Regions from separate parts of the Enterococcus sp. GPZ-007 genome, predicted to be linked through region 4. Evidence: predicted binding sites of a transcription regulator. Region 4 holds the regulator's gene; each other region holds the start of a gene.

Region 1 (2,208 bases), on a different contig from region 4:
TTCCGTTGGTGATAACGGAGTAAACACTAATTTCTCCTGGGCTAATTTTCGAATGGTTGTACTTTTACTTGTTCTAATCATGTTTCGTAAGATTGCCGGATTTTGAATTTTCGAAATAATGAATTCAAAAATATCTGGATGCCAGTCATTAAGCATAATCATTTGAGCACCTCTGCGACTCCCACCCTGCTCAACAAGATTTGTTAAGTTGGCTAAATCATTTAACCAAGAGACTGAACCTGAAGATCTTCCATTTACACCATGAACAATCGCTGCTTTAGGTCTGAGAGTTGAACCATTCGTTCCCACTCCCCCACCACGACTCATAATTTCCATTACTTCTTGTCGATGCTTAGCTAAGCCATTTCTTGAATCGTGTATAAATGGCATTACATAGCAATTAAAATAAGTAACTTCCGTATTCGTTCCAGCTCCATAAAGGACTCGACCTGCAGGAATTAAATTTTGTGCTACTAAGTGATGATAAAATGCTAAAAATGATTCTTCCGATTTTTCCTCATCAATTTTGGCAATCCCTTTAGCTACTCTATAAGCAATCTGCTCAAAATAGAGTTCTAATGGTTTTTCCACTTCGTTTATTTTTCGCATAACACAGCCTGATACTATTTCATCGGGATCTGACAAAGAGCTTTGGAATTCTTTCTCAACATGAATTATCACTTGATCTCTTTCAATTTTTTCAATACTCCCGATTCCTCTTGCAGGATATTGCGGATCAGGATGTGTCGTTAAGATGACAAGATCTCCAACTGCTAGGGTCTTTCCACCTATATCCTTAAATGCATACCTATCTAACATGATTAGACGAGAAATACCCTCAAAGGTTTGTTTCATTTCGGAAGTAACCCCGGTTACTTCTGGATAATGCAAAATATCTTGGTTCAATTTTTCTATATAACTAGTTGGATAATTCATCCACCATTACCACCTCTCTGAATAAAACACAATATATTGTGTTCGAATAGAATTATGGCACTATATACGGTGTATTTCAATCTTGAAATATATTTTATTTCTGATAGAATGAGAATGATTATCATTATCTATTAGGAGCCAACCAATGTCCAAACCAACTTCCCAATCGTTTCCCATAAGACGAGTAACACGACTCGCATTAATTAGTGCTACGTGCATCGTAGGACGATTACTCTTTACCTGGATTCCAAATGTTCAGCCTATGAGTGCTATTATTTTATTAATTGCTTTTTATGATACTTATTCAAATGCATTAATTGTTTCATCCCTGAGTTTGCTTGGAACAAATCTATACTTGGGATTAGGGAGTTGGACTATCGGCCAGTTTATTGCTTTTACTGGAATAATTACGATATTCCATTCTTTTAGTAACATTCCAATTATCCAAAAACACATAATTTTGCAGGCATGCGGGGTCTTTATTTGCGGACTTATTTATGGTCTAATTGTCTCCATTACGGAGACTTTCATCTACCAATTCCCCTATTTTTGGATGTATTATCTACAAGGAATCATCTTTGATTTGTTACACGGTATTGGGAATTTCATTTTTTATCTCTTAATTACTCCTATTGTCAGGCGAATTTATCATTTCCATAGCTTATCGAAAAAAACTCTAGTCTAGAGATTTATAGAATCTTGCCTTCAAATATGTCCAGTGCCATTATAAATTATCATAGCTTCATTCATCAGATTCGTATTACATTTGAATAGTAGTTACCTAAGTAGATTTAACATATTTAGATAACTTTTAAAATTTTAAATATTAAATCAAGAAAACCGCATCATTTATGATACGGTTTTCCGTGATTACTCTACAATACTGAAAGAATTTAATGCCAAATATACAAATTACTTTCATCTCTTGTATGCGACTCATTTTTATTTGAATCCCACGATTGTCCAATTCTCATTTTTCTGCAAACTTAATCTATATTGAAAAAAGTTGGTTGTTTTCGATAAATTATCAAGGTATTTTACATTTATTTTCGCTTGAATATTATTGCCATCTTTGAAGAAAACTGAGTTCACTAACTCCACAAATTTCAAATTTGCATTGATTGGTCGCATCGCATTATTTTCTACATAATACTCAAGTTCTTTTTCTGAAGCAGTTGGATAAAGCTTGAAAAAAGTCTCTAAAAACTCCGTAATTTCTTCCGTTGTTTTGATATCAATTTCTGAATCACCTTCTACTTGTTTTACCTCATA
Region 2 (2,208 bases), on a different contig from region 4:
ATATACCGTTGACCGATTTCGCTGCATTAATGGAAAGAATACATAACACACCTAAAGTCGTTCCGATAAACGTGATTACAGTAAGCAGTGTGATCGGCTGATTGACTAAGGTCATTATCTGGCAGCCCAGACTGAAGAAAAATAAATAGTAATTTTGTTGAGGCCAGCCTTTTAACTGGTGAAGTAGAAATTTGAAATAATTTAACATGGTGGAGCTCCTTATTCGTAATAATGTAATAATTTTTCTGACGTAAAAATTCAAAAGATTCTCGTACGCATACCATTCTTCTGGAAAACGATCGTTCTTTAATCATTTTAAAAAGTGGAAAGACTAAAAAATTCCTTTTTCAATCTTTCCGTTTGAATAATAGCGAGGTATTTCAATTTCCTGCTTGTTCAACTTCTTGGTTTCGGCTTTGATTCGTTCGATGACTGTTTCTGCGGCCTGTGGATCAGCCACAAAATCGTAGTGGTCGCCGTCGATCTGAATTTTCGGGCAAATATCAAAGCTGTCATACCACTGCTCGTATCGCTCATTGACCATCCGATAGTAGTCATATAGCTCTGAGTTGGCGGCGATTTGTTCATAATCGCGTCCACGTTTTTCAATCCGATCCAGCATTACATCAAAAGAAACCTTAATATGAACCAACAAATCCGGTCTTTTCTTCGGAGCGGCATGCTCCAATTCCTTCAACATCGTATCCAGCAAATTGTCATATTGCAGCACTTCCTGCTGGCTTACACGCCCAAGGTCAGCATTCAAATGAAACAGCAAACCGTCTTCATAAATTGAACGATCAAGAACATTGTCGGCTTGCTTTAAGGCATCCTTCATCGCCAAAAAGCGTTTATTTAAAAAGAATATTTGTAACAGAAACGTATATTTTTCTGGATTTGAGTAAAACAACGGCAGCACTTCATTGTCATCGACGTTTTCATAAAATGGCTTTGAATTCATTTCTTGCGACAACATATCTGTCAAACTGCTCTTCCCTGCACCAATCGTACCAGCAATTAATAGCATCGTTTCATCCATCCCTTCTTATCAAAAATAATCACTTGTCTTTTTAAATCCTTGATAATAGTACTCCTAAATTTTTCTGATGTAAAGACTAGATTTTGTGTCTATTTAATGATATACAAAAAAACAACACAATATATAGTGTTGTTGGATTTGTCTTATTGTAGATGCTTTTCTTCCTTATTCTGACGAATTTTGGTTCAAATAAAAAATCCTCTCTGCTTCACACAAAAAGGATTAGACAATTTAATAATCAAACTGACGATAGTAGCGACGAATATCTAATGGATGGCAATTTAATTTTTCAACATGGGCATCGATTCGTTGAGTCACACAATGCATCAATAGATGCGGCAACACGCGCCCGCGATTTTTTTCACTGATCCCTTCGATCGGATAATCTTTCGAATCGATAAAGGTATAGTTTCCGCAAATACGGGGCAATAGATTTTTCACCCGTTCAGCTAATGGTCGCTGTTCATCTTCACCTAAGAATAACGTTACTGGCGTGGTTTCATCAACAATTTCTAATGTACCATGTAGAAATTCAGCTGCATGGATCGATTTAGAGCGCAGCCAGCTTTGCTCTTCCCAGTAGCACATCGCATAGGAATAGACAGCTCCCCACTGATTACCTGCACCAATGAAATAGTGGATGTCGTCATGACGATGCTTCTCAGCAAACTCGCGGCCAAAATCTTCCGCTTGTTTTTCTGCCTCAACCAATCCTTTGGCTAAGTGTTGCTCCAATTCTTCATAATACTCTTCGTAATCAAGGAAATCTCCATTCTTATTCATCAAGCGATCCGCAACCATGAAGAATTTGATTTGTTCTGTCCCGGGAGCTGGATAAGTGATTACGTGATCACAGCTTTCCGCCAGTTTGGTCCCTGCTGTGTCAATAAAACCTAATAAGGTTGCGCCCACTTCTTTGATCAAATCCACTGCTTTCACGACTTCTTCTGTCGTTCCGGTTACTGAAGAAAGGATGACTAATGAATCTTTGGTTAGCCGCCGATTCCCGGTTGTGTAATATTCAGCTGCGTGTTGAACATAGACTGGTAAATCACTGCGACCGTTAATATAGGTAACCGCCTGCATAGCAGAAGCATACGTGCCGCCGATTCCCAGATAAAAAATATTGTCATAGCCCTTCTCACAAACTTCATCAATGATTTTCTCTA
Region 3 (2,208 bases), on a different contig from region 4:
AACTACCACAGGAATGCCTGTCTCGATCAACTGTGTCGTCAAATATAGATTCCGTTCTAGGTTGGTTCCATCAATAATATTAACGATGGCGTCAGGTGTACCCGATAGTAAATAGTCTCGTGCCACCACTTCTTCTGGAGAATAAGGTGATAATGAATAGATACCTGGCAGATCATCGATGATTACTTCTGAATCCTTCTTATAGATACCTTCTTTGCGTTCAACCGTTACACCCGGCCAGTTTCCCACAAACTGATTGGTCCCCGTCAAAATATTGAAAGTACTCGTTTTCCCGCTGTTGGGATTTCCTGCTAAAGCAATATGCGTCTTCACCAGCTATTCCGCCTCCTTCGATACGACCACCATCTCTGATTCGTTTTTTCGTAAACTCAGCTCATATCCACGAACCCGCAGCTCGATCGGATCCCCTAATGGAGCAAGCTTCACTACTTTGACCGCGGTTCCCTTTGTCAACCCCATATCCATCAATCGGCGTTTGATCGAACCACTGCCATGAACGTTCACCACGACACCCTCTTCGCCTGCGCTTAATTGATCTAAAGAGACCCAAGTTTCCTGATCTTCTGTTAGTTCCTTCACAAGTATTTTATTTAATAAAGACTGGGATAAAGCCAGTCGTGTATTGTGTAGCAAAATGATTCCGTTATCACCAGAATGGTTCACGACGGCAACTTTTGAACCGACAATCATTCCCAAATCCTGTAAGCGGTGCTTCAAATCATTTCCTAAAGCCATTTCATCAACCTGAACGACGTGGTTCAATGAGACATCTGCCAAAGTTGTCATTTTTTTCTCCACCTTACGATTCAATTTCTATATCTAATTAATAATGAGAATCTTTCTCACTAAGAATAGCTTCATTTGCTAGCAAAGTCAATAAATGGTCGAAGATTTTATATTTTTTCTGAGCAATTTATTTGACAATCATCGCTTTGTTTGTTTTGAATTCTAGTTTTTCGTTATAAAAAAAACTTATTTTCCGTAAAAAAACATCTCGTAACGGTTTTTTTTATTCTGTAAAGGGATTATTCTTTGCAACCGCCTGTTTTCAAGGTTTTTGCAAAAAACACAAAGAGTAGTATACCACTATTTCGCCACCACAATATATGGTGTTTAACGATTGACTTTTTCCCTACATCTTTTATACTAGTAATTGTAGAAATCAAGGGAGGCAGTCTTATGGTTAAAGTATATTCTAAAAACAATTGTATGCAGTGCAAGATGACAAAACGTTATTTAACTGAGAATCAAATTTCATTCGAAGAGGTCAACATCGACAATGAGCCCGAAGCTCTAGGTTTTCTAAAAGATCAAGGTTTCCAAAGTGTCCCAGTTATTTTCGGCGGACAACAAGCCATCATCGGTTTCCGTCCAGATCAATTGAAAGCATTAGCGTAATTTAAGAGGTCGCGACAGAAGCGTTTAGCTTCAAGAAATAAGAAGGATTATCCTAAAACAGCCTTTCATGTTTTAGGGATGATTCGGCTTATTTCCGAAGAAGCTGCTTCTAGAGCACCGTTTTTCGAAACTTTGCGATCCACGATTGCAAAGTTTTCTTTTTTCTTACTACTACATATAGAAAGATGTGACGAGATGAGTTTGAAAGACTTAGGTGAAGTATCTTACTTCAAGTTGAACAACGAAATTAACCGTCCAGTAAACGGACAGATACCACTAAATAAAGATAAAGAAGCCCTAGCCGCTTTTTTCAAAGAAAATGTTGAACCAAACACCCATACATTTTCTTCGGTACAAGAAAAAATCGACTACTTAATAGAAGAAGAATTTTTAGAAGCAGAGTTTCTAGCGAAATATTCTCCTGCTTTTATTGAAAAACTCTTCAATTATTTAGCTGAACAGAACTTTACCTTCAAATCATTTATGGCGGCGTATAAGTTTTACTCTCAATACGCGTTGAAGAGTAATGACGGAACAGAATACTTGGAAAGCTATGAAGATCGCGTGGCTTTTAACGCCTTGTATTTTGCAAATGGCGACGAAAAATTAGCGTTGTCATTAGCTGACGAAATGATCCATCAGCGTTATCAACCAGCTACCCCATCCTTTTTGAATGCTGGACGCAAACGTCGCGGCGAATTGGTGTCATGTTTCTTGATCCAAGTAACCGATGACATGAACAGCATTGGTCGTTCGATCAACTCCGCTCTGCAATTATCACGAATCGGT
Region 4 (2,208 bases):
CCAGTCATTAGCAATAGCATTCAAATAATTGGCATTGATTACCGCTTGATTTTGGATCACCAAAATATAATTGATGATGATGTTAATGACGCTTTTCGGCAACAAGTTCCGACCAATCAGTTCCTCCAGTAAACGGACTTCAGTATTCGTCTCAAATCCGCCCTTTTCACGTTTGATTGCACGTAAAAAAGTAACTGGTGCGATTTTTTTACTTTGAGCGATAATCTCTCGTTCTTGCGGCGCAAAACTGCTCGTAGTTGTTTTATCATCTACTGGTACTTCTTTAGGCTTCGCAGTGACTTTGGGGCGTTTTTCCTTGTTAATCAACTGACGCAAATAATTAAAGTTTAAGCCGGCTTTCTCCCCAGCAGTCGCTTTAGCAACATATTCGGCTAAATCTAACTCATTTAACCCATATAATGTCTGAAACGTTTGAAGCTTCTCACGTTCTTCATAGCTCAAAATCAGGTTGAACCGCCTTAACTGTTGAGTAAACAATGACCAATCGAACTCTGTTTTTTCCGCAAACTCCTCTTGTGTCTGCTCTAAGCTCTCGCTTTGACTGGCAAAAGCTTTTTCGTCCAGGCGATAAACATCGCGAAAACGTTTCGTAATGTTTTTAAACTCATTTTTATCAAACATTTTTGGCTTGAAGCGCTCGACTAAACGTTCATAACGGTGTTTACCAACCTTATCCATCAGCAAATAGGCCATCAATGGATCTTGAAAAAACTTTTCTGGAATTAATGGAGACCGTAAATGATAGATCATGCTCATGCCAATTTCATCATCTGCTTTTTGATACGTTTCCAGTAGGCCGATACCCTCTAGCTGTTCCCGCGCTTTTACAAGACTCATCAGCCCGGTATCAACCGCTGCTAATAAGTCGGTATGCATTAAGCTAGGACTTTTACCTTCAATAGTAATATCACTCACTAAAGTCAAGTATAAACTTGCGGCAACACTTCCGATGATCGGCTGGTACAAATAAAGCAACGCATCTTGTTTACTTTGATCAAGCTGTGGCTCACCATAGACCGTATAAAAGGTACTGGGTTTTAGTTCTTCTGCCACTAAAAAGCCTCCTACTCTTCATCCGTTGACTTCGCTTTGTCAACGATCTCCTGTAATTCCTTCAAGAATACAGACATGTCTTTAAATTGTCGATAAACACTCGCAAAGCGAATATAAGCAATTTCATCAACTTCCATCAAGTCTTCCATGACAAATTCTCCGATTTGACTCGTTGGAACTTCATTTTCACCCATACTGCGGACACGATTTTCTACGTGATCCACGATTTGCTCCATCTGCTCCATCGCGACCGGACGTTTCTCTGCTGAACGAATCAACCCGCGCAAAATTTTATCGCGACTGAATTCTTCACGATCGCCATTTCGTTTAACAACTAGTAACGGTGCAGCTTCGATACGTTCAAAGGTCGTAAAACGAAATCCGCAGCTTTCGCACTCCCTACGACGACGAATCGCTCGACCGTCATCAGTTTGTCGACTATCAATTACTCGAGAATTATTATGATTACATCTTGGACAACGCATAATTTCACCCGCACTTTCATATTATTGTTCAAATTCACTAATAATGTGTGAATATCTTTTCTGTTATATAGAATAATTTTTTTAAAACAAAAAAATACTCGAAATGAACTATTTATTTGTTTATATAACATGAGTTTACCATAACCAGCCAGCTAAAAAAAGCGTCGTAAAGCTACGACGCCGATTTCTTTAAGAAACAAATTTATTTTTCTTCAGCCAATCCAAAACTTGCTGACGCGTTGTTTCTTGTGATTGGCAGTTATCAAATAGGATATCCGCTCTTTTTTTCTTCTCATCTAGAGAAAGCTGGCTGTTGATTCGTTCCAAGGCTTCGCTTTTAGGGAGTTCATTTCTTTTCATCAAGCGTTCCAGCTGGATTTTTGGTGTAACATAAACCACCGCCACTTCATCCATCATTGTTTCGTAATGACCTTCAAAAAGCAACGGAACATCAACGATCACCAAACTGCTCGTTTGTTTCGCAACTTTAGCTTGTCTTTCGATCTCACTTCGAATAAACGGATTAAGCGTTTCATTTAACAACTCTCTTTTTGTTTCATCATGGAAAATCAAGGTTCCTAATTTTTTGCGGTCTAAACTGCCATTATTTTGCAAGATGTCAGAACCGAAAGCTTTTTCTAAAGCTCTT

What was found. The regulator NrdR, encoded in region 4, represses ribonucleotide reductase genes. The targets are predictions, from matches to a motif close to ACACNATATATNGTGT.
Region 1: AC4J95_RS10715 (vitamin B12-dependent ribonucleotide reductase) is a predicted target of NrdR. The motif match lies at 963-978, and genes of this name have one in related genera.
Region 2: AC4J95_RS04910 (deoxynucleoside kinase) is a predicted target of NrdR. The motif match lies at 1,154-1,169, and genes of this name have one in related genera.
Region 3: nrdH (glutaredoxin-like protein NrdH) is a predicted target of NrdR. The motif match lies at 1,119-1,134, and genes of this name have one in related genera.

Annotation. Positions count from the first base shown of each region.
Region 1 is NZ_JCAFYN010000017.1:70,778-72,985, reverse strand. It holds gene AC4J95_RS10715 (vitamin B12-dependent ribonucleotide reductase) at 1-936, opposite strand, end outside; gene AC4J95_RS10710 (cobalamin ECF transporter) at 1,082-1,621, shown strand; gene AC4J95_RS10705 (conjugal transfer protein) at 1,879-2,208, opposite strand, start outside.
Region 2 is NZ_JCAFYN010000005.1:122,942-125,149, forward strand. It holds gene pnuC (nicotinamide riboside transporter PnuC) at 1-208, opposite strand, end outside; gene AC4J95_RS04910 (deoxynucleoside kinase) at 332-1,039, opposite strand; gene AC4J95_RS04915 (SIS domain-containing protein) at 1,271-2,208, opposite strand, start outside.
Region 3 is NZ_JCAFYN010000032.1:7,614-9,821, forward strand. It holds gene feoB (ferrous iron transport protein B) at 1-336, opposite strand, end outside; gene AC4J95_RS15000 (FeoA family protein) at 337-807, opposite strand; gene nrdH (glutaredoxin-like protein NrdH) at 1,201-1,419, shown strand; gene nrdE (class 1b ribonucleoside-diphosphate reductase subunit alpha) at 1,615-2,208, shown strand, end outside.
Region 4 is NZ_JCAFYN010000046.1:9,646-11,853, forward strand. It holds gene AC4J95_RS17670 (DnaD domain protein) at 1-1,074, opposite strand, end outside; gene nrdR (transcriptional regulator NrdR) at 1,086-1,559, opposite strand; gene coaE (dephospho-CoA kinase) at 1,749-2,208, opposite strand, start outside.